Regions from separate parts of the Paenibacillus sp. FSL H7-0942 genome, predicted to be linked through region 2. Evidence: riboswitches for the same ligand, from Rfam matches in the RefSeq annotation. Region 2 holds a riboswitch; each other region holds the start of a gene.

Region 1 (10,156 bases), 3.0 Mb from region 2:
TTTATCTAAGATACGGTCTACCGTACTCATCGTAAAAAAGCCTCCCTCATGAAGAGAAATTATATAACGATCCGTCCCAACTTGTTCAAGAGAAGCAAGTTCTGGTGGCAACATCGTATTTCTGTACTCCACATATCGTAACACAGGTTACATGTGAAAAAAAGCACCTTATGTACAGGTGCTTTAAAAATAAGTAAAAATTTTTACATATGGAAAAGAATTAGTTCGAGATTAAGTGATACGCATCGGCGTATTCGGGCATCCACTTTTGTTAGGATTCCTGAAGTGCTTGTTCCAAATCTACAATGAGATCTTCGATATCTTCCAGACCTACGGAGAAGCGCAGCAACCCATCTGTAATGCCACGGTCACGGCGAACCTCAGCCGGCATTGCCGCATGAGACATCATCGCTGGGTAGGACAGAATACTCTCCACAGCTCCCAAGCTTACAGCAACAATAGGTAGCTTCACCCGGTTAAGAACTGCTTTTGCACGATCACCTGAACCGACGTCAAAAGAAACGACAGCTCCATATCCTGTGGACTGGCGCTCATGTGCCTCACGGCCCGGATGATCCTCCAGTCCAGGGTAAAAGACAGCAGTAATATCACTGCGCTCATTAAGCCATGCCGCCAGTTTGGCTGTGCTCCGTTCACTATGAGCCATGCGAGCACCCAAGGTTTTCATCCCGCGCATCAGAAGCCAGGATTCTTGTGCCCCCAGTACAGTTCCAAGTCCATTTTGCAACTGTTTCAGTTGTACGCCAAGTGATTCCGTGCGAGCAACCGCTAACCCTGCCAGTACATCACTGTGACCTCCGAGAAACTTCGTAGCACTATGTACGACGATGTCCACACCAAGCTCAATTGGACGCTGATAGTACGGTGTCATAAAGGTGTTATCCAGAATTGTGATCAGGTCATGTTCCTTCGACCAGTCAGTTACGGCAGCGATATCCGTAATTCGCAGTGTAGGGTTGGACGGTGTTTCCATATAAACTGCCTTAGTGTTTGGCTTGAGTGCCGCTTTTACTTCATCTATATTGGTCATGTCTACAAAGGTTGTCTCGATCTGCATACGGCTTAATATGGAAGTAAGCAAACGATACGTACCTCCATATACGTCTTCCGTTACAATCATGTGATCCCCTGCAGAGAACATCATGAACACGCTTGAGATCGCAGCCATCCCCGAAGAATAGGCAAAGCCTCGTGCGCCGCCCTCCAGCAATGTGATGTAATCTTCCAGAGCCTGACGTGTCGGATTACCCGAACGACTGTAATCATGTTGAGGCGGATTGAAGATATCAAAATGATGGAATGTTGATGCTTGGTAGATCGGTACACTGGAGGCTCCAGTCGTTTTGTCAATCTCATCGCCAAAATGGAGCAATTTGGTATCAAATTTCAACTCGGAATTGGGCTTGTTGTTGGACTCACTCATGAGTGCACGCCTCCTTCCACTTCCTGTTGTGCAGCTGTCAGAGCATTGCCGAGATCTGCAATCAGATCATCCGCATGTTCAATGCCTACGGAGAACCGGAGCAAACGGTCATCCACACCTACGGCTTCACGAATTTCAAGCGGAATATCCGCATGAGTCTGTACTGCCGGATAAGTCATGAGTGATTCAACTCCGCCGAGACTTTCGGCAAAAGCAATGAGTTGGATATGACGTAGCAACGGTTCAACATAACGTGCATCCTTCACTTTGAAAGAGAAGATACCTGTGTTACCCGTGGATTGTTTGTTCTGTATCTCATACCCCGGATGATCAGATAGACCTGGATGATACACTTCAACCACCGCTGGGTGCTCAAGCAAGTATTTAGCAATAGTAAGTGCATTGTGCTCATGACGCTCCATGCGAAGAGCCAGCGTTTTCATACCTTTCATCAACTGGTAGGAGTCACTTGGAGATAATACCGCTCCAATGGAATTATGCAGGAACGCCATCTCAGCAGATAACGCCTCACCTTTGGTAATAATTAGTCCGGCGAGCACATCATTATGTCCGCCCAGATATTTGGTAGCGCTATGAATGATGATATCGGCACCCAGTTCAATCGGACGTTGGAAAAATGGAGTCAACAACGTGTTGTCAACAATGGTCAACAGGTTGTAACTTTTCGCCCAGGAAGCAACGGCTTCCACATCGGTGATCATCATCAGTGGGTTGGTTGGTGTCTCAATAAATACAGCTTTTGTATTCGGTTGACGAACCTTCTCCAGTGCTGCCAGGTCATTCGTGTCCACATAACTTGCAGTTACGCCGAAACGGGACAGAATACGTTCCAGCAGACGATAGGTTCCACCATACAGATCCAGCGATACAATCAGATGATCCCCTTGACCAAACATGGCGAAGATCGTTTGCAGCGCGGCCATTCCCGAGCTACAGGCAAACCCTGCATCACCGGACTCCAGCGCTGCGGCGGCTTCTTCCAATACTTTACGGGTTGGATTAGTCGTACGAATATAATCAAACCCCGTGCTTTGTCCAAGCTTCGGGTGGCGAAACGCAGTGGATTGATAGATCGGAAAGTTAATGGCGCCTGTTACCGGTTCATTAATGGACCCAATTTGTGCTAAGCGGCTTTCGATTTTCAACTTGTTGTTGTCTTCCATTGCTGCATCCTCCTGTAATCTCGATTAGATTTGCGGGCCAATATCGTAAGGTGTTTCTTGATACACATAGTAATTGAGCCAGTTAGAGAATAATAAGTTGGCATGAGCGCGCCAAGTAGCTGGTGGCACACGAGAAGGGTCGTCATTCGGATAATAATGCCTAGGCAATGCGATATCCAAACCTTTGGCTGCATCCCGGTCATACTCCCACTTTAATGAGAACGGGTCATACTCGGCATGTCCTGTGGCAAAAATCTGTTTGCCGTCTTTGGTAGCAACCAGGAAGATCCCCGCTTCCTCAGATTCAGCCAAAATCTCTAAATTCTCATTCTTTTCAATATCTTCGCGTCTCACTTCCGTATGACGGGAATGTGGAACGTTGAATACTTCATCGAATCCACGCAACAATGGAACATGTGGTTTATTGATGGTATGTGGGAAAACGCCAAAACACTTTTCATCAAGTGCAACCTTGGGTACGTCAAAATGATGGTATAAACCTGCCTGGGAAGCCCAACATATGTGGAGGGTTGAAGTCACATTGGTTTTAGTCCATTCGAAGATCTCCTGGATTTCATTCCAATAGTTCACGTCTTCGAAATCCATCTGTTCCACCGGGGCACCCGTAATAATCATTCCATCGAAACGGCGGTGCTCAATCTCATCGAAGGTTTTATAGAACAGATCCAAATACTCCTGAGACGTATTCTTCGACGTATGGGATTTGGGATGTACGAGAACGACATCCACCTGAATAGGCGTGTTTCCCACCAGACGAAGCAATTGTGTTTCGGTCGTTTCCTTTGTGGGCATCAGGTTTAATATAGCGATACGGAGTGGACGAATATCCTGCTGATATGCAGAAGTTTCATCCATGACGAAGATATTCTCTCCTTCAAGTACTTCTTTTGCTGGTAGAGTATCGGGTATTTTGATTGGCATAGTAAGTCTAACTCCTCCTTGTGCATAGATAGATGCAGCCACCCTTGGCTTGATGTCTTCACATCAATACAGTTATAGACTGCCTTGAGCTTGTAAAAACATTGAATTGCTCTTTCATCCAACGTTACAAACAACCTCAAGTTCCTTAGCGAAAATCACTGCTGAGAAGTCGGGGCATATGACAAAGACCTTCCTCGGATTTCGAGAAAGGTCATATGTAAAATAGATATGCGCCTCTCTCATCTCTCAGTTACAACAGTGCCACCTGACACTTAGTCGCTGCAAGAATTAGCACCGTGCGGTATACCGCCGGTTGCCGGGTTTCATCGGGCCAGTCCCTCCACCTACTCTTGATAAGATTTCGCTGTATTAGATTGTAATTAAATCTGGTTCACCGTCTACTTTATTACATTAATGCCCTCACGTCAAGTTGCAGTTCGATGTCTGCTTCCCAGATCGGAACCGTTCATCATCCGTTGTCATACACTGCCTCAGGGCGCGAAATAGACACATTTTTGCGCTTGAAAGCACCTTGTACCAGCGGTATACTAAACAAGGTGTTATAAACCCTTATGTGAGAGGTGACATATTAAATGGATGGCGACCCGAGGCCTGACTGGCAGCCGAATTCCGACAAACTGCATAAAGAATTAACATCAGCATGCCGGCAGCGGGACGTGACTTCCGTTTGATTATATAGTGAACGCAGCCCTGATCTCCAGGCTCCGCTGCCGACCGGCTGATTTGTTCTTTTTGCGCCCATAATGATAATATCCGCCAAGTTGGCGGGTGCAGAAGGAGTAGATTAACGATGAAAATCCGGTTGGTAAACAACGGTGTATTTATTCCGGTGGACGACATTCAGCAGGCGCTGACTCCACCAGCGGAAGGATTTTACTGGATTGATGCAGACATAGACGATTTGGCGGTACTTCAGCCGCTGTTCTTGATGCATGATCTGGCTGTGGAAGACTGTCTTAGTGACGAAGAACAACGTCCGAAGATTGAAATTTATGAGAACCATTATTTTATTGTGATTAATAGCATCCGTTTTGATGATGAAGAGATATTTCTACGTGCGGTCAACTTATTCCTCGGCAGACATTTCATTATTAGTGTTACCAAGCACAAGGTCAGCGAATTGCGCACACTGAAACCCATCCTGTGGGAACAGGAAATCAGTACACCGGATCGTCTGCTGTATTTGCTGGTTGACTTGATTGTTGATAATTATTTCACCGTAGGTGACCGAATTGAAGCACGGATCGAGAAGCTTGAGGAAGACATTCTGATGCACACCAAAAAGTCACATCTGAATGAAATTATCGGGCTACGCAGTGAGATTCTGTGGCTGAAAAAAGTCCTTGGACCTCAGAAAGAGGTCATTAACACCTTGAATAAAAAAGATCTGCGTCTCATCGATGATCAACTGCAAAAGTATTTCAGTGACATCTATGAGAATGCTGTAAAAATATCTGAAACCTTTGAGACTTATCGCGACCTGATGGGCAACTTGCGAGAAGCCTACCAATCCAGTATTGCGAACCGGGCGAATGAGATCATGCGTGTATTTACCGCCATTACCACGGTCTTCATGCCGCTGACGGTCATTACCGGTATATACGGCATGAACTTTACGAACATGCCAGAGCTTAACTGGAAATACAGCTATTTTGTTGTGATTGGCCTAATGGTTACCCTGGGCCTGAGCATGTTCTTCATTTTCCGCAAGAAAGACTGGGTATGAACTCGTATGAAATAACAAAGACGAAGCGCTCCTCCGGGAGAAACGCCTCGTCTTTTTTCATTTCTGATTATTAACCAACATTCTTCTCTGTCTCTGCGTGCCGACGGAAGCGGATTCGAATCATGCGCAGTCTTTCATAGACCTGCTCCAGACTTCCTCCATCGGGTTTCTCTCCTCCATACACCTTATGTAATACTGGCTTCAGGAACGTATCTCCCAGCTCCTCATACGCACTCCATACGGCCTCTTGTTCGTTCTCTGGCATCACTGCCAGCTCCACATCAAGAAGACAATCGGTGTCATAACCTTCGTGATCCAGTGCCTCTAACAGCTCAACCAACTCGCGTCGGGATAATCCAGATCGATTAACAATCTCCTCTAATGTATACCCTTCCTTCATGCCTTCAAGCACCTGCTTACGCGTGGTAAACTTATCAAGTTCCTGCTTGTACTTCTGCTCTCTTTGCTTGTATAACCAGCTCTCATACTCTTCTTCCTTCAGCGCCGTGTATACCCAGTCCAGCGGGAATGTCGTTGAACGCTCCAACCCGTTTGTAATCTCCATCCATTCCGCACCATACTCGGTTGCTTTGCTCTCCCCTACGCCCGGCAGTTGCATCAGTTCATCCAGCGATTGCGGAACAAAGGCACTGATCAAACGCAGCAGACGATTCGTTGCAATAAAATACGGTGCCTTCCGGTCAGACACAGCTCTCTTCCTGCGCCATGTGCACAGATCCGTATATAACTGCTCATTGCCGTATAACTCACTGTAACAATGGAGCCGCTGTCCACCATAACTGCGTGACTTCAGATCATCATTCTCGTGAAATAACCCCTGCAACTGCGGTCGGTACCCCTCACTCATCTGTATGGCAAGCTGATGACGGTAAATATGAAGCAGCTCCTCCCAAGAAGTCCCTTCATACCAGATGCTGTCCTCACGCTCTCCTTCCTCGTAGCGACTCCATCCCAGCTGCCAACTATCTTCCTCTTCCCCAATCCATAACTGTGCATACTCTGCATTCTGATCTGACATTCTGGACAATCTGTTCATGAAAATGACTTCCATTTTCGTTCCCTCCCTTTGAATATTCAGCTTATACGAGTTAGAGATACTACCTATAGGCAGCACAAAAAAAACACCCCTCCTGCAAAATCCATGCAAGAGAGGTGCTTCCTCATTAACCGTACTATGCTGTTTCCCATATCATACCACAATGGTAAAATTCGTCAATCCCTTAATGACCTACTTATTCAATGCCAACTTGGCAAGCGCCAGTGAACCACACAGACCCGCATTGTCACCAAGTCCTGGTGAAACAACATACTGGTCAATGTCGGATTGAAGTGCCGGATGCTGAACGTATCCAGCCAGCAACTCCTGCAGTTTGCTACGAACCATCGGGAACAGGTGCTCCTGCTTCATTACTCCGCCACCCATGACAATTTTCTGCGGAGAGAGAATCAGAACATAGTTCATCAGGGCGTGTGCCAGGTAATGTGCTTCGATCTCCCAAGCTTTATGATCTGCAGGCAGTTCATAAGCCGGTTGCTCCCAACGTTTGTTAATGGCCGGTCCTGCTGCAAGGCCTTCGAGGCAGTCACCATGATACGGACAGAAACCCTCGTATGTATCCTCCGGATGTCTGCGTACAATGATATGTCCCATCTCTGGATGTGACAATCCATGGACCATTTTACCGCCAACCACAGCACCTGCACCAATACCTGTACCCACAGTGATATACAGACAGCTCTCAAGACCTTGTGCAGCGCCCCAGGTTGCTTCTCCAAGTGCCGCACCATTCACATCCGTATCAAATGTCATCGGCACATCAAAATGCTCCTTGAGCTTGCCAATCACGTTATACTGTCCCCAATGTGGTTTAGGTGTTGTTGTGATATAGCCATATGTTGGGCTTCCTTCAATCGGATCAATCGGACCGAATGAACCTACACCCAGAGCTTCAATGCCTTTGCCTTCAAAAAATGAAATCACTTGAGCCATGGTCTCTTCCGGTGTTGTTGTTGGAAAACTTACGCGTTCCAGAACTTCTCCGTTTTCTGTGCCAATACCACATACAAATTTGGTTCCGCCTGCTTCAATTGCGCCTAAGATCGTCATGTTAGTCACACTCCCAAGTTAGTTTAAAAAGGAATTCGAATTGCTTTACTTGATGACACGATAATTACCCTGCTACTTGTTCTCCAGCTTTGACAATCGTTTCATTAACGTTTGCCTCCAGCTGTCTGACAGCGCAGGAATGGCCAGCAACGCCTGAATACCTTCGACATTTTCTTTCCCCTGATGCATGATTCGATTGGCTTCAAGAACCGTCATTGAGGCTGGATCGGTGCTGATCCGTCGAAATATCGATGAAGGCCTTACCTCACCTTCTTGCAGTACACGAAAGTAAAAGCCGGTATATCCACTCTCCTGAAAATAAACAGGCAGCTCCTTATAGTCATACCTCGCACCCAGCTTGAAGCAAGGTTGTCTGGGCTGACTGACCTGCACTGTGGCTTCGCCCAACTCGTACACATCACCAATCCGTACGTCTTCTTCGGCACAGCCTTCAACTGTCAGATTTTCTCCACAAGCTCCCCAATCCAGCTTGCGATCCATCAGTTGTTCCAGCGCCGGATAACGACTGTAATCGTATACACAAACGGCTTTGTCAGGGCCGCCATGATGCACCAGATCCGCCTGCGCGTCCCCTGTCATTCCAGTGAATGACAGGAAAACCGCGTCGGATACAGGATGTTTCACAATGCCGCTCAGCACTTCACGCTTCTGTCCAGGGAGCGGCTGCGGCAGTCCTACATTAATGGCCAGAACAGCTGTATTGCCCTCCCCTGGCTTTCGATCAGATGTGAGTGTCATTTGCGTCTACCTCCCATAATCACTTTCTTTTAACGCACAGAGCCGCCAAATACGAGTGTATTACTCAAGAGCCGGCCTGGTGAAGTCAGCATTTTGCCCCCGGCATACATACCTGAGGATGCACCACCATCCAGATTCATGGCCTGTTTGGCACCAAGCTTCTGCATCACCGCTGCCCACTCCTTGATTGTTGCTCCGGAAACGGTAGCCAGCATAACAGAACCATCCGCCATGATCGCGATACCACTTCTGGCTCCGGAAGCGTTAAGAATCTTGGCATCCTTGAAACCTTCGCTCGTCGGATTGACAGCTACCTTGCCGTCTTTCACCAGACGTGGCCCTGCTCCCACAGCAGTCACTACATCTTGCCAAGGAATCTCTTTGCCTGCTGCGTTCGTATACTTATAATTCATTTCTACGGTCGAACCAACGGTGAAACGATCCGAAGAAGACTTCTGGTTACCTGTGAAGACCAGTACCGAGCCATTCTTAGGAATCGCTACATTTGTATTAGGCACTTTTTTGGTCACGATACCTTTCTCCATAACAACCGCAGTGCCACCTTTGAACCCGACTGTGGCACCTCGTTCAGGCGTATACAGCATCGTAATGCTTGCGTTCGCTGAAGGTGTTCGATTAATAAAGGTCGCATACCAACTGCGTGATTTACCTTTTGTATCCGTTACTTTACCTGTCAAACTCACCTGAAGTGAATCCATGATCGCCGAGCCGTCTTCCTTAAATCCGATGGATGTTCCGTATCTTCCAATATGTATGACCTTACCATTTGCTATTAACATACCGTATGGATCTGGTGCTCCGTTATATGCTTCAAAAAATGCTCCGTTAATGGCTGCTTGCGCACCATAGGCTTTCACAATCGATGGCAATGTTGCCGTCTGACCAACTTGCTTCTTCGCGAGTCCCACGGTAACCGGTGTTCCCTTTGGAATCGAAACGGTCTGTACGGTAAAATTACGTCCTGCTGCTTTTACTTTCTGTACTTTGGTGCTAATTGCTGCTTTGGCATCCACTGTCTGTGGTGCACTTACTGCTCCCGAAAGAATTACGGGCAAGGCCAGGACGAGGGCCATAGCCCCTGTCCACCACTTTTTACCTGTTCGTACGTTCTGCATGTTGCTCACCCTATTGCCACTCCCATCCAAGAGCCAAGGCTCTTCATCTCAAGTTGTTCAAACTTGTCCATCACCATATCCGGATCAAGACGCAATTCACAGATATCCAGCGCACAGGCAACCGGAACAGCACAATGAATCTCTGCCAGTTTGCGGGACAGATGAAGCATGTCCAGATCATTCTCAATCTTGTTACGCACCGAAGGGGTCAGTTTATCCATGTTGCTCAGAATCCCTTCAATGGAGCCGTATTCCTGTACAAGCTTCAACGCTGTTTTCTCACCAATCCCCCGTACTCCGGGATAATTATCGCTGGCATCTCCCATCAGACCCTTCATGTCAATCACTTGACGAGGTGTCAGTTGTTTCTCTGCCATGAGCGTTTCAGGGTTGTACACCATGTAGTTGCCATGGCCTTTTTTCATAATAATGATACTTGTGCGGTCATTGATCAGTTGCAACATGTCGTGGTCACCCGTCAGTACCATAACATTCATATCGGTCTCTTCGGTATAATACTTCGCAAGCGTCCCGATGCAATCGTCGGCTTCGAATCCTTGTGCACCTATATTCGGAATACCCAGGCTATCCATGACTTCACGAATCAGAGCAAACTGGGGAATCAGGTCATCCGGAGCTTCAGCTCGGTTGCCTTTGTAAGCTGCATATTCTTCACCGCGGAACGTCTTACCGCCCATATCCCAACAACATACGACATGACTTGGCCCAAAAGTCTGAACCGCATCCCAGAAATAACGGATAAATCCGTAGACTGCGTTGGTAGGCAACCCTGCCTTTGTACGTCTGATATATCCG
Region 2 (10,156 bases):
TTGCTCCCGGTAATTCCAGCAGTCAAAAGAGCCAACAATCCGGTTCGCCTGCTTCTGGTAAAACGTCCTATTCCAATGAACAGCTTACCGGAGATTCCTTGCTGCAAATCTTTCGTCAGTTTGCACTGAGACGAGATCATCCGCTCATCGGACATCATCTGAAGGTTATCGTTGTGTCCAAGGATATCGCCAAAAAGTATGGTTTGGACCAGCTGCTGGATTTTGTACTTCGGGATAACGATATTCGTCCTAACTGTCTGGTGTTGATTAGCCATCATCGCGCTGTTGATGTACTGACTTCAGATGATCCTTCCCGGATTCCAGCATTTTATCTTACAGGTATTACCGGTAATTCATACTTGTCCAATAAAATCCTGGACCCCGTTCTACTCTCCAAATTAGATGCTCAAATGCAATCCGGTTCCAGCTTTTTGCTCCAGAATGTACTGAACTTCAATGGAGAGGACAAGTTCTCCGGTGCCAGTATCTTTGATGGGAAAACAACAAAATTCATCGGGGAACTCAGCCAAACGGATCTAGAAGGGCTATCTTGGCTCAGACCTAAAGAAAAAGGAGGTATCTTGAAGACATACAATAAAGAGGGGTTCACTGTTGTATATGAAATGAAGAAGAAAAAAACAACAATAATTCCAAAAGTGGTTGGCGATGATATTTCATTCCATGTGAAAACTGAATCCGAAGGCTGGTTGATGGAGGATTGGCGTGCTCCCGAGGAAGAGGAAAAAGGTGCGTATCTCAGTGAATTGGAAAAAGAATTTGCTGAACTTGCCAAACAACAGATTCGACAGTTGTTATACAAACTGCAGCATACCTATAAAGTAGATGTTGCGGATTTTCGGGATAGCTTGCGTATTAAAGAACCTAAAACATGGAAAAAAGTCAAAGACGATTGGGATAAAATTTTTAGCACCGTGCCGATCACCTATGAGGTAAAGACCACCATCACGAATCCGGGGTCTTCCACCGAATAGCGAGGTGTGCCATATATTATTTAATTGTTGACACATTCATGATAGATCGCTATATTAGTAAAAAATCATTTTCTTATCCAGAGAGGTGGAGGGACTGGCCCTTAGAAACCTCAGCAACAGATCTGAAGGATACTGTGCTAATTCCAGCGGGTGAAAGCCTGATAGATAGGAGCGTTTGTTTTTATTTGTCAGTAACGGCGCACTCTTTAGGCAGAGTGGGTCTTTTTTGTTTTTTCTGGATGAAGAAGTAGGGGAGCAGCAGGTATGGAGAACAACAACGACAAAGGGCATTTTCAGCGGAAAATGCAGGCACGGCATGTGGTCATGCTCTCTCTCGGAGGAGTCATTGGAACGGGATTATTCCTCAGCTCAGGTTACACCATTCAGCAGGCGGGACCACTGGGAACCATTCTGTCCTATCTGATTGGAGCCATCGTTGTATATCTGGTGATGCTCTGTCTTGGTGAACTGTCTGTTCATATGCCAGAGACGGGAGCATTTCATAGTTATGCAGCCAAATATATCGGACCGGCAACAGGTTACACGGTGGCTTGGTTATACTGGTTAACCTGGACTGTTGCGCTTGGCTCCGAATTCACAGCCGCCGGATTGCTTATGCAGCGCTGGTTCCCATCGGTAAACGTATGGATATGGAGCGCGGTTTTTGCACTGATGATCTTTCTGTTTAACGCTCTAACGGTGAAATTTTTTGCGGAATCCGAGTTCTGGTTCTCATCTGTAAAAGTAGTGACTATCGTAATCTTCATTATTATCGGTGGCGCAGCCATGTTTGGGTTCATTCCCATGGCGGATTCTGAACCGGCTCCATTTCTATCGAATATTACCGCATCCGGGTGGTTCCCTCATGGGGCTACAGCGATATTGATGACCATGCTTGCTGTAAACTTTGCCTTCTCAGGCACCGAGTTAATCGGCATTGCCGCCGGTGAGACGGAGAACCCGGAAAAGACGATACCAAAGGCTATTCATACAACGCTGTGGCGTTTGGTTATTTTCTTCATCGGAACGATTATTATCTTGTCGGCCTTGCTGCCCATGTCGGATGCCAGTGTACTGGAAAGTCCGTTTGTAGCGGTAATGGAGCGGGTGGGTGTACCCTATGCAGCAGACATTATGAACTTTGTTATTCTGACGGCGATTCTCTCTGCTGCCAATTCAGGCCTGTATGCATCTTCACGTATGCTCTGGTCTCTGGCTGACAAAAGAACGATCTCTCCGTGGTTTGCCAAATTGACCAAAAGCGGAGTACCGCTGAATGCACTTCTGATTAGTATGGTGGGTGGTGCGCTGGCCTTGCTGTCCAGCATCATTGCGCCAGGTACCGTGTATATTACACTGGTTTCCATTTCAGGTCTGGCTGTCGTTGCAGTATGGATGAGTATCAGTGCCTCCCAATACATGTTCCGCAGACAATATATCCGGGAAGGACATGCGGTCAAAGATCTGGTCTACCGCACACCACTGTATCCGGTGGTACCAATTGTTTCATTTATATTATGCCTGGCTTCATGCATAGGTATTGCCTTTGACCCGACACAGCGAATTGCGCTGTATTGTGGGGTTCCGTTTATCGCAGTATGTTACGCTGCTTATTATCTGACAGAACGTGTGAATAAGAAAAGAGGACAAGTACATGACGCAAGAACAACAGACTAACCCCATAGAACAGATCCTTCGTGAACATCCGGTCATGATTCTGGATGGAGCGTTGGCTACGGAACTCGAACAGCATGGATGTGATCTCGATGATCCACTATGGTCTGCTCGTGTGTTGCTTGAGAATCCGGATGTTATTGTTCAGGTCCATGCAGATTATTTTCGAGCAGGAGCCGACTGTGCGATTACATCCAGTTATCAGGCGACGGTGGATGGTTTCCGTAAGAGAGGGATCGATGAACAGTCAGCACTGGAGCTGATCCGGAAGACGGTGGAACTGGCTGTACAGGCGAGAGATGACGTGTGGGCAGAAGTGCAGAGTAGTTTAGTAGGGAGAGAAAGCTCGACAGGTCAGCTTGTAGAAGCTCCTTCGGTACGTTCCGAGAACGTAGAGAATGAGGAGCATATAACAGATCGTACAGTAGATCGGGAAGGAGACAGTTTTCGTCCACGTCCAATTATTGCCGGGTCCGTTGGTCCGTACGGCGCCTATCTGGCGGATGGTTCAGAGTATGTGGGACATTACGGCGTGTCGGATGAGACGCTGGCCGCATTTCACCGTCCACGTATGGCGGCGCTGCTTGAAGCGGGTGCTGATATTCTGGCGTTTGAGACGATTCCTTCCCTGCAGGAAGCACAGGTGCTGGTTGATGTACTGAAGGAGTTCCCTCATGCGTATGCCTGGTTATCATTTTCTTTAAAAGACGGGACAAGCATCAGCGAGGGCACACCGCTTGAGGTATGTGCACAGACGTTTGGCTCCGAGCCGCAGATTGCGGCGATTGGCCTGAACTGTGCTCCGATGGAAGTGGTGACGGAAGCAGTGGGTATTCTCAGCAGTGCTAGCGACAAACCTGTTATTGTGTATCCGAACTCAGGTGAGACGTATGATGCAGTGACGAAGACGTGGAGCGGACAGGGTACCTGTGGCAGCATGAGTGATGCTTCGAAACAGTGGGTTGTTGCGGGCGCGCAAATTATTGGCGGCTGCTGCCGTACTACGCCACATCAGATTGGTGCACTTGCGAAGAAATGGCGGAATTAGTTCATATCATGATAACAAGCCCTTCCACATCCTATAGAGGTATGGAAGGGCTTGTTTTATTGTGTTAAGGCATTCTGATTACATTATTCGATAACCAGTATACGTGGCGATGCTTCCCGAATGATTCTCGAAGAGAACCACGAGCCAAGACTGGCTGCAATGATGCTTAGACAGGTGAACAGTACCATTCCACCCCAATGCAGGATCAGTGGAAGCTGTACGATACCATAACCGGAAAGGACCATTTCGAGTAGAAGAGGCAGCAGGTATACGCCGACGAAAATACCCAGTATGGCTCCCACGGAGGACAGTATGAACATTCCCATGGTGAGCGACAACCGGATTTGGCGAGATGTCATTCCCAGCGATTTGTATATCCCGTACGTTCTGCTCTCTTTACGGATATTGATTCTACAGGTACTGAAAATAATGATGAACGTCACAATGATAAACAGCAATCCGATCAGGCTCATCGGATAGATCAGGATGTTAGCGGCTTCCGCGTAAACCGAATCAAGCAAAGTCTTTTGAGTGACTACCGAAGCAAAATCTTTAAATTGCTCATTTAATTCAGAGGCAACCTTACCCGCTTGTGCCATATCGTTCACATTGATGAAGATAACATCAAATTCACTATAATCCGGGTTCACACTTCTCATGGCATCAATGGTGATTCTGCCTGAAACAGACATGTTGGCGAACGCCTGATAGATGCCTGTGATGAGGAATGTACGCTTTTCTCCTTCAATATAGATATCGATAAGATCACCGAGATCTTTATTTGATGTTTTGGCTACACTTACACCAATGGCAATTTCATTCGCATGTTGTGGGTTAACCCCTTTTAACGTTTCGAATCCAAGTTCCTGATAACTCCCGTCCAGTACACTCAAGTTGAGACTGATGGATTGGCCCTCTACTGCTGCCAAAGACTCCGGGCTAATTACACCCGTTGTGTTCCCTTGCCAGCCTACATTGCTGATCCTCGAATCCTGCGCTAACACGTGCTTTAGTTCAGCCTTGGGGAAGTTACTTTTGTTCACTACGACTGTTGCGATATTGGCATTGTCATACCCCCATTTAGCTGCGGTCTGTTCAATTCCGTTTATACTGGTCAGCAGAACATAACCCAGAACAAGTACGGAGGAAGCCATGGTAGTCAGCAGGATTGTTAGAACAGAGCTTTTGGTGTTTTTGAACACATGTCGGAATCCAAGCACGGCGGTCACAGGCAGTCGTGTGAACCCGATCCAGTGCGCCAATGGCGAATTCATTTTGCCAGCCATCCGGCTGTGATCTGTCTCCGACATACCATACCGAATAGCCTGCACGGGCTGTATGCTGCGTGCCTTTTTGGCATATAACACAGTGAACAGAATCACTAGAGTAAATAGTAGTACGCCGGCCAGTATGGCCGCATCCAATCCTTGGACTGGAATGTTCTGATTCCCCACTCGAAGAGAGGATACAGAAATATTAATGATCCATTTGGATATCCATATACTGAGTGCAAATCCTGGGATAATGGCTACGATGGATATCAATGCATATTGAATAACATAGGTGCCTATCGTTTTTCGGGAAGTCAGACCTAGTGATTTGAGGATTCCTATCGTTCTGTAATTGGCCAGGATGGCATCCGCAATCGTAAATCCGATGGTCATCAGGGCGATAGAGAGCATGACAACACCCATGAATATCATGATGAATCCAATAACCTGATTGATGATCAGATAAAAAGAGGCAATGGCCTCGAACTCCATTTTCGATTCCAGAAACGGAATACCTGTCTCACGATTGTACCGTTCCCAATACACCGAATTCATGCTGTAATCGTTAAAATGGATGCCCATCATACGATTCTCGTTGCCAGCAAGTGTAGCGAGATCATGTTGATAATCGGCAGGATTCATCCAGACCCGTGCTGTATTGGAGAAGGGTGCCCCGTATGGTACATCGATGACAATGCCCGATACATTCAATTCAAGTGTGCTTGAGCCGGTTTTGAAGCCAATGGTATCACCTACGGAAATATGATAAGCATTCGCCATGGACGTTGGAATCCAGACGGAGCCTTGTTCGGGAACTGTGTCGGGCGTCCCGCTTGAGAAAATTAGTTCATCCACACCCCAAGGCGGCGGAGGCGTATTAAACATGTACAGGTAGATGTTAGGGATGTGAGTTTCATTCAAAATGATGCCTGACAATGTACGATACGTTAGCAAAGGAGACACCTGAACTCCATCCTGAGAAGCCCACCAGTTGTGCACAGCGTCAGGGTCATTCAGTCCTTTTTCAAATGTCAGGATCTGATGAGATCCATGGGTTCGGGTATGCATTTCATAAAACTGATTGCCAGTGTTCGCCAGAATGACAATAGCTGTAGATACAAGAACTGTCGAGAGTAGCAGGAGCAGCGCAATCAGCGCATTTTGTATTTTGTTCCTACTCAGATACGACAAGCTAAGTTTAAATATGACTGCCATCGTTATTCCTTCCCCGTAACCAAAGCGAAGATAATCGCTTCACGATCCTGAATTTGATGTTCGTCATAGGTGTCAAATTCAAGGATTCCGCCAATCTTGCCGTCTTGAATATAGATCAGGCGATCTGCCCGACAGGCGGCCTTGATATCATGCGTCACCATAACAACAGACTGTCCTTTTCGATGAATATCTGTAAGGGTATCGAGAACGGCTGTGCCATGTTCCATATTTAAGCTTCCGGTCGGTTCATCCGCAAAAATGATATCCGGCGAATTGATCAAAGCCCGTGCAATCGCAGCTCGTTGTTGCTGTCCTCCGGAAGTTTGGGATGGGAGGCGGTTACGCTGTCCATCAATATCCATGGCATTCATCAGCTCAGCAGCGCGGGATAGGATGTCCTTCTTTTTGTTTCCTGCAATATATCCCGGTAAAGCAATGTTCTCTTTGATGGAAAGGTCTGGGACCAGATTGATACTTTGATAGATATAACCGATCCGGCGGGTGCGGAAGTCGGACATTTGGCGTTCACTGTAAGCGTCAATCCGCTGGTCGCGAAAATAGACCTCACCTGCTGTAATCTGATCCAGTCCGCTTAGCAGATATAAGAGGGTTGATTTGCCAGAGCCAGAGTTACCCATGATGACCGTGAATTCCCCTTCATAGATGTCAAGATCAACATTACGGATGGCATGATGTTGTTCACTTCCGCTGTTGTACGTTTTGCACAGATTCTGTGCACGGATAATCACCTTTTTGGACAAGTCGAATCACTCCCGAGTGCAATATAGGATTCATTCTAGAGGAGGGATGTTGAGGAAGCCTTATCAAATTATGAATAAAGTATTACAGCTGTTGAGTGTGGGCTCAGCAGATCGGCAGATAGAACCGGAAGGTTGTACCTTGTCCTTCTTTACTAGTAAAGGAAATATGGCCGCCATGTGCTTCAATAATGCTTTGGCAGATAGAAAGGCCCAGCCCTGTACCTTCCTGAACACGTTGTTCTGCATGACTTGCCTGTCCTCTGAAGTAACGCTGGAAAACAAACGGCATGTCCTGTACACGTATTCCCTGACCCGAGTCGACAATCGTCACTTTCAAGTGTCCGGATTCCAGTTCCATATCTATACGTATCGTGTCTCCTGGAGCTGTATGCTTAAGGGCATTGGCGGCAAGATTGGAGATCACCTGTTCAATTCGAGTGGGGTCGATAGCGATTAACACATTGGGGATGTAGTTGGGTCCTTTATAGCTAAGCCCCTTTGTTAGGACAACATGTTCAATAGGTTTCAACAACGTCTCTAGTATAGGCCCACTGTATATTTCACGGGTTTCCACCGAAATTTGCCCCAGTTCCTGAAGTGCATGAACCAGCAGGTCCTCCACAAGGCGGGCCGTTTTATCCGTATGGGTTCGCATGACTCCCATGTATTCCATTAGCGTCTCCTGATCGTTGCATAGTCCTTCCTCAATAGCTTCTATGTATGCTTTTATCGTGGTAATTGGTGTTTTAATGTCATGAGATATATTGGTGATGAGTTCTTTTTGTGCTTGTTCCTGCTGAATACGCTGCTCGCTCATATGTTTAATCTCCGTGCGCATGAGATCAAACATGGTATATACTTCGAGCAATTCATCGTTCCGGTTGTACTGGATTTTTTCTTCATAATTGCCTTTAAGCATGGATTCCGCATGTTGCTTCAATTGATGGATGGGAGAGAGCAGGTGTTTGTCTAGTTTTCGTTTCATCCAGAATAGAAATAAGCTCAGAATCAGTGACAGGAGCAGGAGTGCGCTAATCAATATAACCGGAAAGGTCATCGATTGCTGAACCGTAACCATGGCTTGGGGGATTGAAAAGATGGCATTGCCGATCTGACTTCCCACGGGTCCATCCATCACGGGAAAAGCAATATCAAGCAAATCGTTACCGTCCACGGCCTGCGTGGCATGATGCAGATCATAATGGAGAGCTGTACGCAGATTAACTTGCTTTCCTTCAGAGGTGGGGTCGGAGGACAGAATGACTTTTCCATCCAAGTTTAGATAGGTAAGCAGAACCCCGGTCTCTCTTGCGGTGGAACGTATGTCTTCACGAATATTTTGTTCATTAAGATGCTGATAATTTTGCTCCAAAGCGAGTAAGATCGGATTGACCTTGAGTCGAACCTGATTCAGGGACAGATTGGATTGTTCAGAATTTCGATCTTGTAACAGCATCATCGACAGCGCGAGGATACTTAAAACGATAATAATGAGAAGCCCAAGTGTTGTTAACAACCAGCGTTTGAACCAGCTGTTCAATGACATGTGTGTGCCTCCAATCTCACTTATTCGTAATTGAATTTGTAACCGACACCCCATACCGTCTTCAGAACGGTCGGATGCGAGGCATCTGCCTCAATTTTTTCACGCAGTCTGCGAATGTATACGGTTACGGTATTTTCATCACCGTAGGTTGCATATCCCCAGATGGCGTCGAGCAACTGGGCTTTGGAGAATACCTGATTCTTATGGCTTGCCAAGTAATGAAGTAATTCGAATTCCTTGGCAGACATAGAAACTTCCGATCCGTTTAATGTAACTTTATAGGCTTTTTTATCAATCACCAGGTTTCCAAGATGCAACAGATCTGTTCTGTCTCCAACGGATGTCATACTGTCATAACGCCTGAAGTGGGCATTAATTCGTGCTAACAATTCGCTCAGCGAGAAGGGCTTGGTCATATAGTCGTCTGCTCCAAAGCCAAGACCAAGTACCTTATCGGTATCACTGCCTCTGGCACTTAGAATGAGGATGGGGATATTGTTGCGCCTTCTGATCTCTCGACAGACCTCGATCCCGTCCATGTCCGGAAGCATAATGTCCAGAATGATATAGTCTGGTTGAATAAGCTCCATAATCTGAAGTCCATCTTGTCCAGTGGCTGCCACGGCGGTTTCATATTGATTTTTGGTTAAATAATCTCGCAGAATGCGCGAAATATCTGATTCATCCTCAATGATGAGGACTTTGCGCTGGTGGGTTAGCATATGTATCGCTCCAGTATGATAGATATGGATTTAATGGATATGTATGAATTTGTAAAAAAACTGTCTCTATAATTGTACAGTCTTGTTCTGTGGGAGTCACATGAAAAAATATTGAAGTGAACTTCATTCTTATAAAAAACGTTCTGACTTCCAGTCGTACTGAGAGTTGATCACAGTTCAATGTATCAAAATAACCCATGAACCTCTTTAAGGTCATGGGTTTCTGATACTGAACATCATACATGCTCCAGATCATCGATAGGCTCATGCTGCTTGGATTTGAGATATTCCGCCGGAGACACACCGAAGTGCGCCCGGAATACCCGGTGGAAATAGGAGTAACTTGCAAAACCGCAGGATTCGGCAATATGCTCCAGTGTCATTTCACTGTATTTCATTCGTTCCAATGCCGCATTCAGACGGATCTCAATCGCATATTGAATCATGGTCTGATTGTAGTGCTCCTTAAATAAACGGACTGCACGTGACAGGCTGAGGCCCGCATAACGAGCCGCTTCATCAAGCTTGAACGTAACAGTGGCATGCTCCTCAATGAAACGTTTTAACTTCAGCGCAGAGGAAACTGCCCGATCGGTCTGTATATTCTCTTTAATTGCCCGGTCGATATACAGACATAATCCGCGTAGTAACGCATCCTTTAGCTCCGCATTTTCCTCAAGAGGCCCGCGACGTTTCTCAAGTAACATATTTCTCCACAGGCTGATGAGTTTGTCATCCAGTCCAATTCGGCTCACGGTAGATCGATGCTGCCGTTTCCACCAGTTCTCGATCCAGCTGCCCTCGCAGAACAGATAATAATCTCCGCTGGACAAACGTCCTTCCTTATGTGGTTCATCGACAACGAGATGGTAGTCGTCACCAGGCTTTAAGAGCAGCAAGTCCCCGCTCGTCATCCTGAATTCCTCA
Region 3 (10,156 bases), 320 kb from region 2:
TTAACTCTTCTTTAAATTATACTCCACCCCGTCAAGGGTCTCAAGTCATGTTTGCCTCTTTCCGCGTTCCCCCTGAACTCCTTTTTCTTCCCAGTGTATTGAACCCCCGCGACACGAGGTTTATAATGAATAGGTGGTCGCACTGAAATGTCGATATTTTGTCATGACTTATTCAGGTGACGATCATATATAGAGTTGTAATTTTTTTCACATTTCGAGACTGTCCGCAGTCCCCAATGCATATAGAGTCACAAGACTCACTTTAATGAAAAAATTAGCTTTACGTACGCAGCACACGCTGCACCGGGTAAATAAGAGTTAGTCCATATAAGAAGGCGGCAGTTGACCGCATCTTTTCTATGTAGTTCTGTATGCAGATCCTACACACAACTCAAATCCGGTTAAGAACAGGAGGAAACAGTATGTCTACATTGGTAACACCGTTCACAGACAAAAGAATGGCTGAAATCGTTGAGAAAGTGCAGAACGGCGTAAGGCTGAACGTAGAAGACGGCGTATATCTGTATGAAACAGATGATCTGCTAACTTTGGGCCAGCTGGCCAATGAGGCCAACTTGCGGAAAAATGGTAAGAAAGTATATTTCATCGAAAACATGAGTCTTTATTTTACAAACGTATGTGAAGCTCACTGCGCTTTTTGTAATTTCCGTAAAGACCAGGGTGAAGAAGGCTCCTATACATTATCCGGTCAGGAAATGATCGATTATGTAGAACAGCATATTCATCCGGGCGTACGTGAGTTCCATATCGTAGGCGGACATAACAACCATGTTCCTTTTCAATATTATGTCGATTCCCTGCGTGCTTTAAACGAGAAATATCCGGATGTTACACTGAAAGCTTACACAGCAGCCGAGATTGATTTCTTCACTCGCATCAGCGGACTCAGTATCAAGGAAGTTCTGCAGGAGCTGCAAAAAGCAGGTTTGAAAACATTGACTGGTGGCGGCGCTGAGATTCTGTCGGATGAATATCGCAAAAAAATGCGTGTAGACAAAGCGAACGTAGATCGTTATCTTGAGGTGCACCGTACTGCTCATAACCTGGGCATGCGTACCCATACAACGATGCTGTATGGATCGATTGAATCCTATGAGGACCGCGTCAACCACATGGTGCAGATCCGTGAATTGCAAGACGAGACCAACGGATTCATGGTCTTTATCCCACTTTCCATGCAACCAAAAAGTAAAAACGCAAGCATTATGCGTCGTAACTCGGCTTATGAGGATCTCAAAACAATTGCGATCAGCCGTCTGATGCTGGATAACATCGATCATATCAAAGCATACTTCATTAACATCGGTCCACAGCTAGCTCAAGTTGCCCTTGGATTCGGTGCTTCGGATGCACACGGTACGATCGTTCGCGAACGGATTAGTCATGCGGCAGGTGCACTCACACCTGAAGGCCTTACACGTAAAGAGCTCATATGGCTCATTAAAGGTGCAGGACGTATTCCAGTAGAACGTGATACGTTCTACAATGAAATTCAAGTGTACGAATAGGATATAACTCCATTCACAACCAATATTGCACCAGCACCACTCCAGAACGCAGCTTTCATTAATAGGGAGACGTTTGAATTCGAGTGGTGCAAAACTGCTGAATAATATCTTCAATTTTCAATATCTACTTTTCAATTATTCAAATCATAACAAAAGGAGCAGCTATGTTATTGCATAGCTGCTCCACAGTTTACAGCCCCATTTCAGTGGGACTGATGCAGAAAGGAAGCCGAGTCATGAAAAATTTCGTCATTCTTGGAGGCGGCTATGGCGGCCTCACCATCATCAAGGAACTTCTGGAGGGTAAAATTCCATCCGATACACAAATTATTTTGGTGGACCGCAGCCCCTTTCAGGGATTAAAGACAGAATATTACGCACTCGCAGCAGGAACCGTATCTGATTATGACCTGCGTATCCAATTTCCAGTGAGCGATAAAGTCACTTACCGTTATGGAGAAGTTACTTCGATTGACCTGGAACAGCGTCAGATTGAATTTGAAGGCCAAGACCCGCTCGTGTACGACAAACTTGTCATTGGACTTGGTTGTACAGACCGTTTCCACAACACACCAGGCGCCGAAGACTACAGCTGTACCATTCAGAGCTTTAGCAAAACACGCGAGACCTACCTGCGCCTTAATGAAGTCAAAGCCTATGGCAATGTGCATATCGTAGGTGGCGGATTAAGTGGTGTCGAGATAGCAGCCGAACTTCGTGAGAGCAGACCGGATCTGAACATCAGCATTTTGGATCGTGGTGAACGTGTATTATCCGCTTTCCCGCAACGTCTATCCGTGTATGTGCATGAATGGTTCAACGAACATCAGGTAGAGACACGCGGGCATATCGCCATTTCACGTGTTGAACCTAACGCCATCTATAACCGGGATGAACAGATTCTAACGGATGCTGTCGTGTGGACTGCAGGCATTCAGCCCGTAAAAGTGGTACAGGATCTGGACGTAACCAAAGACCCTCAAGGACGTGTCGTCCTGAATGAATACTACCAAATCCCGGAATATACCGATGTGTATGTCGTTGGTGACTGTGCCAGTGTACCTTATGCACCTAGTGGTCAAGCTGCGGAAGTACAGGGTGAGCAGATCGCCCATATTCAGCATGCCCTCTGGAAAGGCGAAAAGCCCAATCCACATCCACTCAAGCTTCGTGGCACACTGGGTGCACTCGGCAAGAAGTCTGGGTTTGGGCTGATGGGCAAAACGTCCATGATGGGACGTGTACCTCGTATTTTGAAAAGTGGTGTGCTCTGGATGTCCAAGCGCCATCTCGGTTAGTCGAGATCGAGCTCGTCCCAGACATCGGCTTCGGCAATTTTGGCCAGAATGGCGTTATATAGATCTTCCACTTTGTCCGTGATGACAACTTCACCATTCACCAGTGCAAAAGGAGTCATAGAACATTGGCCGCAGTTGGTGAGGCAGCCGTATTCAATCACGTCATAGTCTGGATTTTCTTCCAGTTGATCCATGACTTCATCTGTGCCAAAATGCATATTATTGGCACAAAATTCAATAATCGGTCTCATATAGGTTCACCTGCTTTGTTTGACCATTTTAATTTGTGGCCATTTGTAATATAATATAGGGGAAAGGAGTTGAAAAAAATGAGCGAAAACGCACAAAGCACCATGTATGATGAAGTAATTGATGTGCTTGACAAACTTCGTCCGTTTCTGCAACGCGATGGCGGTGACGTGGAACTGGTCGACGTGGAAGACGGCATTATTAAGCTGAAACTGGTCGGTGCCTGCGGCAGTTGCCCAAGCTCCACCATTACCTTAAAAGCCGGGATTGAACGTGCCCTTCTCGAAGAAGTTGAGGGTGTACAAGAAGTCGTACAAGTATTCTAATCAATCCTTCACGAAATAAACCTCAAGAGCCTTTCGCTTCGCATGAAGCGGAGGGCTCTTTTTTTGTGTGCATATGCAGAGAGTCCATGTTCACAGTCACCTTGACCCGTTTCCACGTACAATCCTTCAATTCACCTTTTAAGTATCCTCACGCTGTATGGTCGGACGAATCGGATCAAGTCCTCCAGATACATCCATAATGTTGCCTGTTATAAAATCGGAATGATCAAGGCACAGATACGTAATCACTCGTGCAATATCTTCACCGCTGCCTGGACGCCCTCTTGGTGTTTCCTCGTCGATGATGCCTGCCATTTCATCAATCGTTTTCTCTTTGTTCGCACCACGAATGTCACCTGGACATACCATGTTAACCGTAATTCCATACGGGGCTTCTTCAACCGCGAGTGTCTTTGTGAACGAAACCAGACCCACCTTGGCAGCCGCATATACGGCGCGATGAGGCCAAGATCTCGCTTCTCCAGCATGACTGAAGCCAAAATGGATAATGCGTCCCCATTGCTTGCGTCTCATCTCTGGCAATACACGCTGATCCAGTAACATCGGTCCCAACAGATTTCCCTGCACAAGCATCTGGACCTCAGCTTCAGAATAATCCGCAAATAATCGTCGTTCACGGACAAATGGACCTGCGTTATTCACCAAAATATCAATGTTGCCCAGCTTACCTTCCACCTGCTCAACCAATGAAGAGATATCTTCCACCTTGGATATATCAGCCTGGATGGCAATGCACCGCACACCCTTGGCTATAATCTGAGCCTTTAAAGCCTCAGCTTCTGTTCTGCTGTGTACATAGTTCAGGGCAATATGGCACCCTTGATCTGCCAGACTGAGGGCCGTCATTTTACCAAGACCTTTGGCACTTCCCGTTATGAGGGCAATCTTTCCCTTCACGTTCATCCCCCTCTTCAAAGAGCAGTCACTATCCAGTATAAAAGATTTATCGTCCTCCTACAACTCGCTTATCCACAAGGGATTATCCACCTTTAATTCCAAATATATCTTGATTGAAATCAAACACCTATGGTACTGTCGAGGATATAACCCGAAAGGACCTCTACATGAATATGAAGAACAAAAGATGGATATCATTTCTTACACTTTTAATGTTGAGTTTATTCACAATCTCTAGTGCCTTACAGGTATCAGCGGCAAGTGAGAATGAGCAAGCACCTGATGAGTACGATTGGATTACTGGACCAGCATCTGTCTCTCTGGACGGTAAGGCCACCCTGGAAGTCCCTGAAAGCCATTCCTATCTGGATAAGCCCAATACCAAACGATCGATACTTAACAGTGATGGAAAGCCTAATGGGAACGAAATCGGAAGCCTAACCAGCAATAGCGAATTCGGCTCGTGGTATGTAGTTTTCGAGTACGTGAAGACAGGTCATATCCATGATGACGATCAAAATTTGAATGCCGAAGAGCTGTTAAGCAGTTATATCCGAGGCACAGAAGAAGATAACAGAGAACTTGATCCTGAATATAGAACGTACATAACGGGGTGGGAAATCGAACCGGCATATGACAGTACCAAACATCAGTTGGTTTACTCCCTTGGTTTCAAGAATGCTGATCAGCAAGCCATGGTCAATTACAATGTAAAACTCCTGACACGCGAAGGGTACATCACAGCCATTCTGGTTACAGATACGGCCAACTTTCAACAGAGCCGTCAGGCATTCGAGGAAACCGTACTTCATAAGCTTAGCATCAATGCAGGATACACCTACGAGGAGTACAATGCTTCGACTGACAAAACATCCACCATAGGGCTCAACAGTCTTCTGATGGGCGGGATCGGGTACACGGCTTCCCAGAAATTCAGTGCTCTTCTTTTGCTCAAAAAAGGATGGGCGTTGATCCTCGTTGTCGTCCTTGGGTTGATCGGTTGGATCAGATACAAAATAAAAAGCTCACACGGAGAAGAAGAGAAACTCTCTCCCTCCGAGAGGACGTACCTGCAAGAAGCCGATGAACAGCAGTATGCTGATCAGAATGAATTATCCTACTACCTCCAATCTGGGCATCCATCCAACGCGGAGAAACAAGATAAGCCCTAACCCTTCCCTTGTTTATCCCCACGTCAGCACAGATTAGGAAACATAAAATAAGCCGTATATCTCTTCAGAAGAGATATACGGCTTATTCTTAATAGCTTCACATCATACATATTGTGAATTATTCAGTTGCAGGTTCAACTGCACCTTTATAACGTTCTTTGATGAATGTTTTCACTTCTTCGGAGTGCAAAGCAGCAGCCAGTTTTTTGATTGCATCTGCATCCTTGTTGTCCTCACGGGAAACGAGGATGTTTGCGTATGGGTTACCTTGCAGATCTTCGATCAGCAAAGCATCATTCGCCGGATTCAGGTTCGCTTCGAGCGCATAGTTAGCGTTGATAAATACCAGATCCGCTTCATCCAATTGACGAGGCATCATGGCTGCATCCAGCTCGATGATATCCAGGTTCTTCGGATTGGCTGTGATATCTTGAATCGTAGATGTAATATTTGTGTTGTCTTTCAGCGTAATGATACCTTCCTTCGCAAGCAGCAACAAAGCACGTCCACCATTGGATGGGTCATTTGGAATTGCTACTTTTGCGCCGTCTGCCAATTCATCCAAAGACTTAATCTTTTTGGAGTATCCACCAAAAGGTTCAACATGAACAGGTGTTACAGAAACGAGGTTGAATCCACGTTCTTTATTCTCTGTGTCCAGATATGGTTGGTGCTGGAAGAAGTTTGCATCCAATTTTTTGTCAGCAAGTTGCTGATTGGGTTGAACATAGTCGTTGAATGTAACGACTTGCAGACGGATACCTTGTGCTTCCAGTTCAGGCTTGATGCTTTCCAGAATCTCTGCGTGTGGTGTAGGTGAAGCTCCAACTTTCAATTCAACTGTACGAGGTGCACCTGCTGAATTGTCTGCGCCGCTATCGGCGTCCTTGTTGTTTCCGCAAGCTGCGAGAACCGCAATCAACATAAGACTAAGTAGAGCAAAAGACCATTTTTTCATGTGTAAAACCCCTTCTCTAATCATTTTGTCATGTGGCATCTGCATTAATGCATATCCATCATGTTATCTATGTGTTATTTCCTGGTGAAAAATGTAACCAAGCGATCTCCAGCCATCTGGAGAATTTGCACTAGAATGATCATCGACACTACGGATATGATCATAATTTCATTTTGATAACGGAAGTATCCATAGTTGATTGCCAGTGTTCCCAGACCTCCACCGCCAACCATGCCCGCCATCGCCGTATAGGAGACGAGCGTAACAATGGTGATCGTTATACCAGCAAGCAGTCCAGGCAGTGCCTCAGGCAGTAACACCCGTCTTACAATCTGTCCGGTCGATGCACCCATCGACTGTGCCGCTTCAATGACACCACGATCAACTTCTCGCAACGTCGTCTCCACCAAACGAGCAAAATAAGGAGCTGCTGAAATCACCAAAGGAGGTATAACGCCGAGCACCCCCGTAGCTGTACCGACGAGTATACGAGTGAATGGAATAAGAGCAACAATCAATATGATAAATGGGACTGAGCGCAAAATATTCACAATCAGGGATAGTATAGTGTACACTGCCCGTGACTTAATCGAAGCAGATCGGGCTGTCATGAACAGCAGTACTCCGAGCGGTAAACCTAAGATAACGGTAAACAAGCCTGATACACCCAAAATTTGCAGTGTCTCAATGGAGGCTTTACCAACCTCTTCCCAGCGAACTGTTGAAAAATCCATCTAACGAAGCACCTCCACATCAAGTCCCTCAGCGGTTAATTCTGATATCGTCCGATCAATCATTTTTGAATCACCCTCGAACCGAACGGTCAGCTGCCCATAAGGAACCTGTTTGATCGTAGAGATTGTACCTTGCAGGATGGCAAAATCCACGCCTGTCTTACGTACCGTTCTAGACAAAATCGCTTCATACGTTTTGTTACCCAGAAAGGATATCTTCACAAGTTTGGAAGCAGCACCTGCCTGCAATTCAACGCCTGCATTTGCCAGAGCGGTCTCTTCCAGAGCAAGCCCAGCTTCATGGTCACGCATCATGAAGTCCCGCGTGATCGCATGCTGCGGCTTCAGGAACACGTCTGTTACAGGTCCTTGTTCCACAATGCCACCTTGATGAATGACAGCCACCTTGTCACAGATGTTCTGAATGACATGCATCTCATGTGTGATCAGCACAATCGTTAGGTTGTACTTTTCATTAATGTCGAGTAATAACTTCAGGATTGAATTTGTCGTCTGCGGATCAAGTGCCGAAGTAGCCTCATCACAGAGAAGTACATTTGGATCACTTGCAAGTGCTCTCGCAATCCCTACACGTTGTTTCTGGCCACCCGATAATTGAGCCGGATATTTGCTGCTGTGGTGCTCCAGACCAACCAGTGCAAGCATTTCCTTCACTTTGCGATCAATGGCATCCTTGGGTGTATTCACAAGCTTTAGTGGAAAAGCTACATTGTCATATACCGTTGCCGAAGATAACAGATTAAAGTGTTGAAAAATCATCCCGATCTTACGTCTCTGTTGCTGCAATTCGGTTTTGCTCAGTTCAGTCAGGTTGATTCCGTCGACCCATACCTCACCCTCCGTAGGCCGTTCCAGCAAATTAATGCAGCGAATCAATGTGCTTTTGCCCGCTCCGGAATGGCCAATCACACCGTAGATTTCACCCTTTTGGATGCTCAAATTCAGCTCGGATAACGCTGTTGTAGATTTTGCCCCTTTGCCGTACGTTTTCGTTAAACCTTTTAATTCAATCAATCGCACTTGCCCCTTTCCAACCACCTACATGTATCTTTACCCGATCTAAAGGAAAACTCCCCTTAAGTACAAAAAAAGAGCCCTTTGCAGATACAAAGAGGGCTCTTCACGTGAAAGAATATACCTTCTCATCTGCCAAAATCGTGTCTTGCACCATTTTGTAGGAATTAGCACCTAACATCTATAACGCGAATGATACATGTATCATGTCGTTACAAATCGGTTGCCGGGCTTCATCGGGCCTGTCCCTCCGCCGCTCTCGATAAGAAATATGTTGTTGTAGGATTTTATAAGTTCATGTAGTTTATGCTTTATAATGTGAACGTAACTTCCGAAATATCAGTTATATCCGTGTAACATTCGATTGAAACTCAGTATATTCCAAGTATTCCGATTTGTCAAAGGGAATTATTTCTTTTCCATATTTTATTGATATAACTATAAGAGGCTGTTAACGTTTCACAGACCATATCCACGCCCTGACGCATTTCCTGCACATGCTGATTCAGATCCTCCAATTTCACTTTACCTTGCAAGGTCTGGTGTAACTGCCACAGGTCATCGTGCATTTCTGAGTTCATGTAGTGAATTTCCATATTACGTCGCTTGCGCAACTTGCTCATCGGCTCACGATAAGAGTCCTTGATCTGTATTAATTGCAATGCAAGATCATGATGCTCCCTTGCATAGTCGAACTGCCTTAACACAGTAAAATAAGAAAAATGCGCTTTGGTATTGGAAGTATTCAGCTGGAATATTTCATTTAATACTGTGCCGACTTTATCCAGAATGGCAAAGCAGCGGATAAAGCCATCTTTGTAGAAATACACATAACGTGCATACTCGGCTTTTTCAGTCGCCGTCATATCATCCGTTGAACCTGCAACGACCTTTTTGCGAAAATGAGCAGCAGCGAAACAGCTTTGCTCCAGTTCATCCAGTGAGGAGATGAGTCCCTGAGTCCACACATACAGTTTCCGATAGTCATGCGTGGGATCATGGTCCACATGCATTTGTCGTTGAAATAGCTCAAGCGTATGCGCCATTGCGTCCATCGCTGCCTTCAATTTACCTTCGTTTATACGTGGCTTTTCCCCCAACAACGTTCGCAGCATATCTAACCTCCTCTTTTCCAAATCAACAAGAATTCATCACCGTAAACGAAACATCATTCATTCCGTGTAATTGCTGCTTGCCATAGGTTGCCCTGATCCCTCTGACATCAAACAAAGTCCACCTGTCCAATGATGTACATCACTGGATGGTGGACTTTCATATTTAAAAACGATTAGCCGGGCGATGTAGCTTGTACACCAGGAAACTCATATACGTTAAGACTCCGAACAATATGGCGATATCCAGCATATGAGCAAGAGCTACGAACATGTATACTTCCGGACGGTTCATTGTCACCATCATGAAAATACCAATGACTACTTGCATCAGAATAAGAACAACGGATACCACACCCAGAGTACGCATTTCCTTGTTGTCCGGATGATTACGGTAAGCGAAATGACCCAGGATTGCGATAACAATCACGAGCGACGCAGCTGCTGCACGGTGAGCAAAAGCAACCGCTACCCCACCCGAAAGCTCAGGAATAATCTGACCGTTACAAAGCGGAAATCCAGAACATCCGCCGGCAGAATCCGTGTGACTCACAAATGCACCTGTGTATACCACGAGATATGTGTAAATGGTGGAGAACCAGACCAGATTCCTGAATTTTTTGCTAACCCGAGGGTATTTATTCAGGCGCTCCAATCCGCCATCTTTGGCCTCCTGCCTTATGCCCAGCGCCATCATTAGAGAACTGGCAAAAGCAATCAGTGCAAAACCAAAATGCAGTGCCATGACTGCTGAAGATTGGGAGAAGACAACGGCAAAAGCCCCCATGATTCCCTGGACGATAACAAATACCAGAGTTAAGAAAG

The links. Region 2 has a riboswitch for S-adenosylmethionine ahead of mmuP (S-methylmethionine permease). Riboswitches for the same ligand answer to the same signal wherever they lie in the genome.
Region 1: it holds a riboswitch for S-adenosylmethionine, as region 2 does, so the genes downstream of both, metA (homoserine O-succinyltransferase) here and mmuP (S-methylmethionine permease) in region 2, are expected to answer to the same signal.
Region 3: it holds a riboswitch for S-adenosylmethionine, as region 2 does, so the genes downstream of both, MHI48_RS25225 (methionine ABC transporter ATP-binding protein) here and mmuP (S-methylmethionine permease) in region 2, are expected to answer to the same signal.

The regions. Positions count from the first base shown of each region.
Region 1 is NZ_CP150279.1:1,999,582-2,009,737, reverse strand. Features, by position in the region: gene mqnC (cyclic dehypoxanthinyl futalosine synthase) at 1-30, opposite strand, end outside; gene MHI48_RS09160 (PLP-dependent aspartate aminotransferase family protein) at 272-1,444, opposite strand; gene MHI48_RS09155 (PLP-dependent transferase) at 1,441-2,628, opposite strand; gene metA (homoserine O-succinyltransferase) at 2,653-3,570, opposite strand; SAM riboswitch class I at 3,807-3,930, opposite strand; gene corA (magnesium/cobalt transporter CorA) at 4,382-5,317, shown strand; gene MHI48_RS09140 (HRDC domain-containing protein) at 5,388-6,389, opposite strand; gene MHI48_RS09135 (ROK family protein) at 6,567-7,445, opposite strand; gene MHI48_RS09130 (MOSC domain-containing protein) at 7,518-8,204, opposite strand; gene MHI48_RS09125 (phosphodiester glycosidase family protein) at 8,234-9,340, opposite strand; gene MHI48_RS09120 (5'-3' exonuclease H3TH domain-containing protein) at 9,346-10,156, opposite strand, start outside.
Region 2 is NZ_CP150279.1:6,049,111-6,059,266, reverse strand. Features, by position in the region: gene MHI48_RS26700 (Ger(x)C family spore germination protein) at 1-992, shown strand, start outside; SAM riboswitch class I at 1,063-1,164, shown strand; gene mmuP (S-methylmethionine permease) at 1,257-2,669, shown strand; gene mmuM (homocysteine S-methyltransferase) at 2,647-3,714, shown strand; gene MHI48_RS26685 (ABC transporter permease) at 3,798-6,200, opposite strand; gene MHI48_RS26680 (ABC transporter ATP-binding protein) at 6,203-6,961, opposite strand; gene MHI48_RS26675 (HAMP domain-containing sensor histidine kinase) at 7,065-8,507, opposite strand; gene MHI48_RS26670 (response regulator transcription factor) at 8,528-9,229, opposite strand; gene MHI48_RS26665 (AraC family transcriptional regulator) at 9,466-10,156, opposite strand, start outside.
Region 3 is NZ_CP150279.1:5,724,558-5,734,713, forward strand. Features, by position in the region: gene mqnE (aminofutalosine synthase MqnE) at 423-1,529, shown strand; gene MHI48_RS25190 (NAD(P)/FAD-dependent oxidoreductase) at 1,766-2,827, shown strand; gene MHI48_RS25195 (YuzB family protein) at 2,824-3,078, opposite strand; gene MHI48_RS25200 (NifU family protein) at 3,157-3,402, shown strand; gene MHI48_RS25205 (SDR family oxidoreductase) at 3,541-4,320, opposite strand; gene MHI48_RS25210 (DUF2167 domain-containing protein) at 4,533-5,492, shown strand; gene MHI48_RS25215 (MetQ/NlpA family ABC transporter substrate-binding protein) at 5,611-6,450, opposite strand; gene MHI48_RS25220 (methionine ABC transporter permease) at 6,525-7,184, opposite strand; gene MHI48_RS25225 (methionine ABC transporter ATP-binding protein) at 7,185-8,219, opposite strand; SAM riboswitch class I at 8,345-8,488, opposite strand; gene MHI48_RS25230 (Cthe_2314 family HEPN domain-containing protein) at 8,618-9,334, opposite strand; gene MHI48_RS25235 (heme A synthase) at 9,498-10,156, opposite strand, start outside.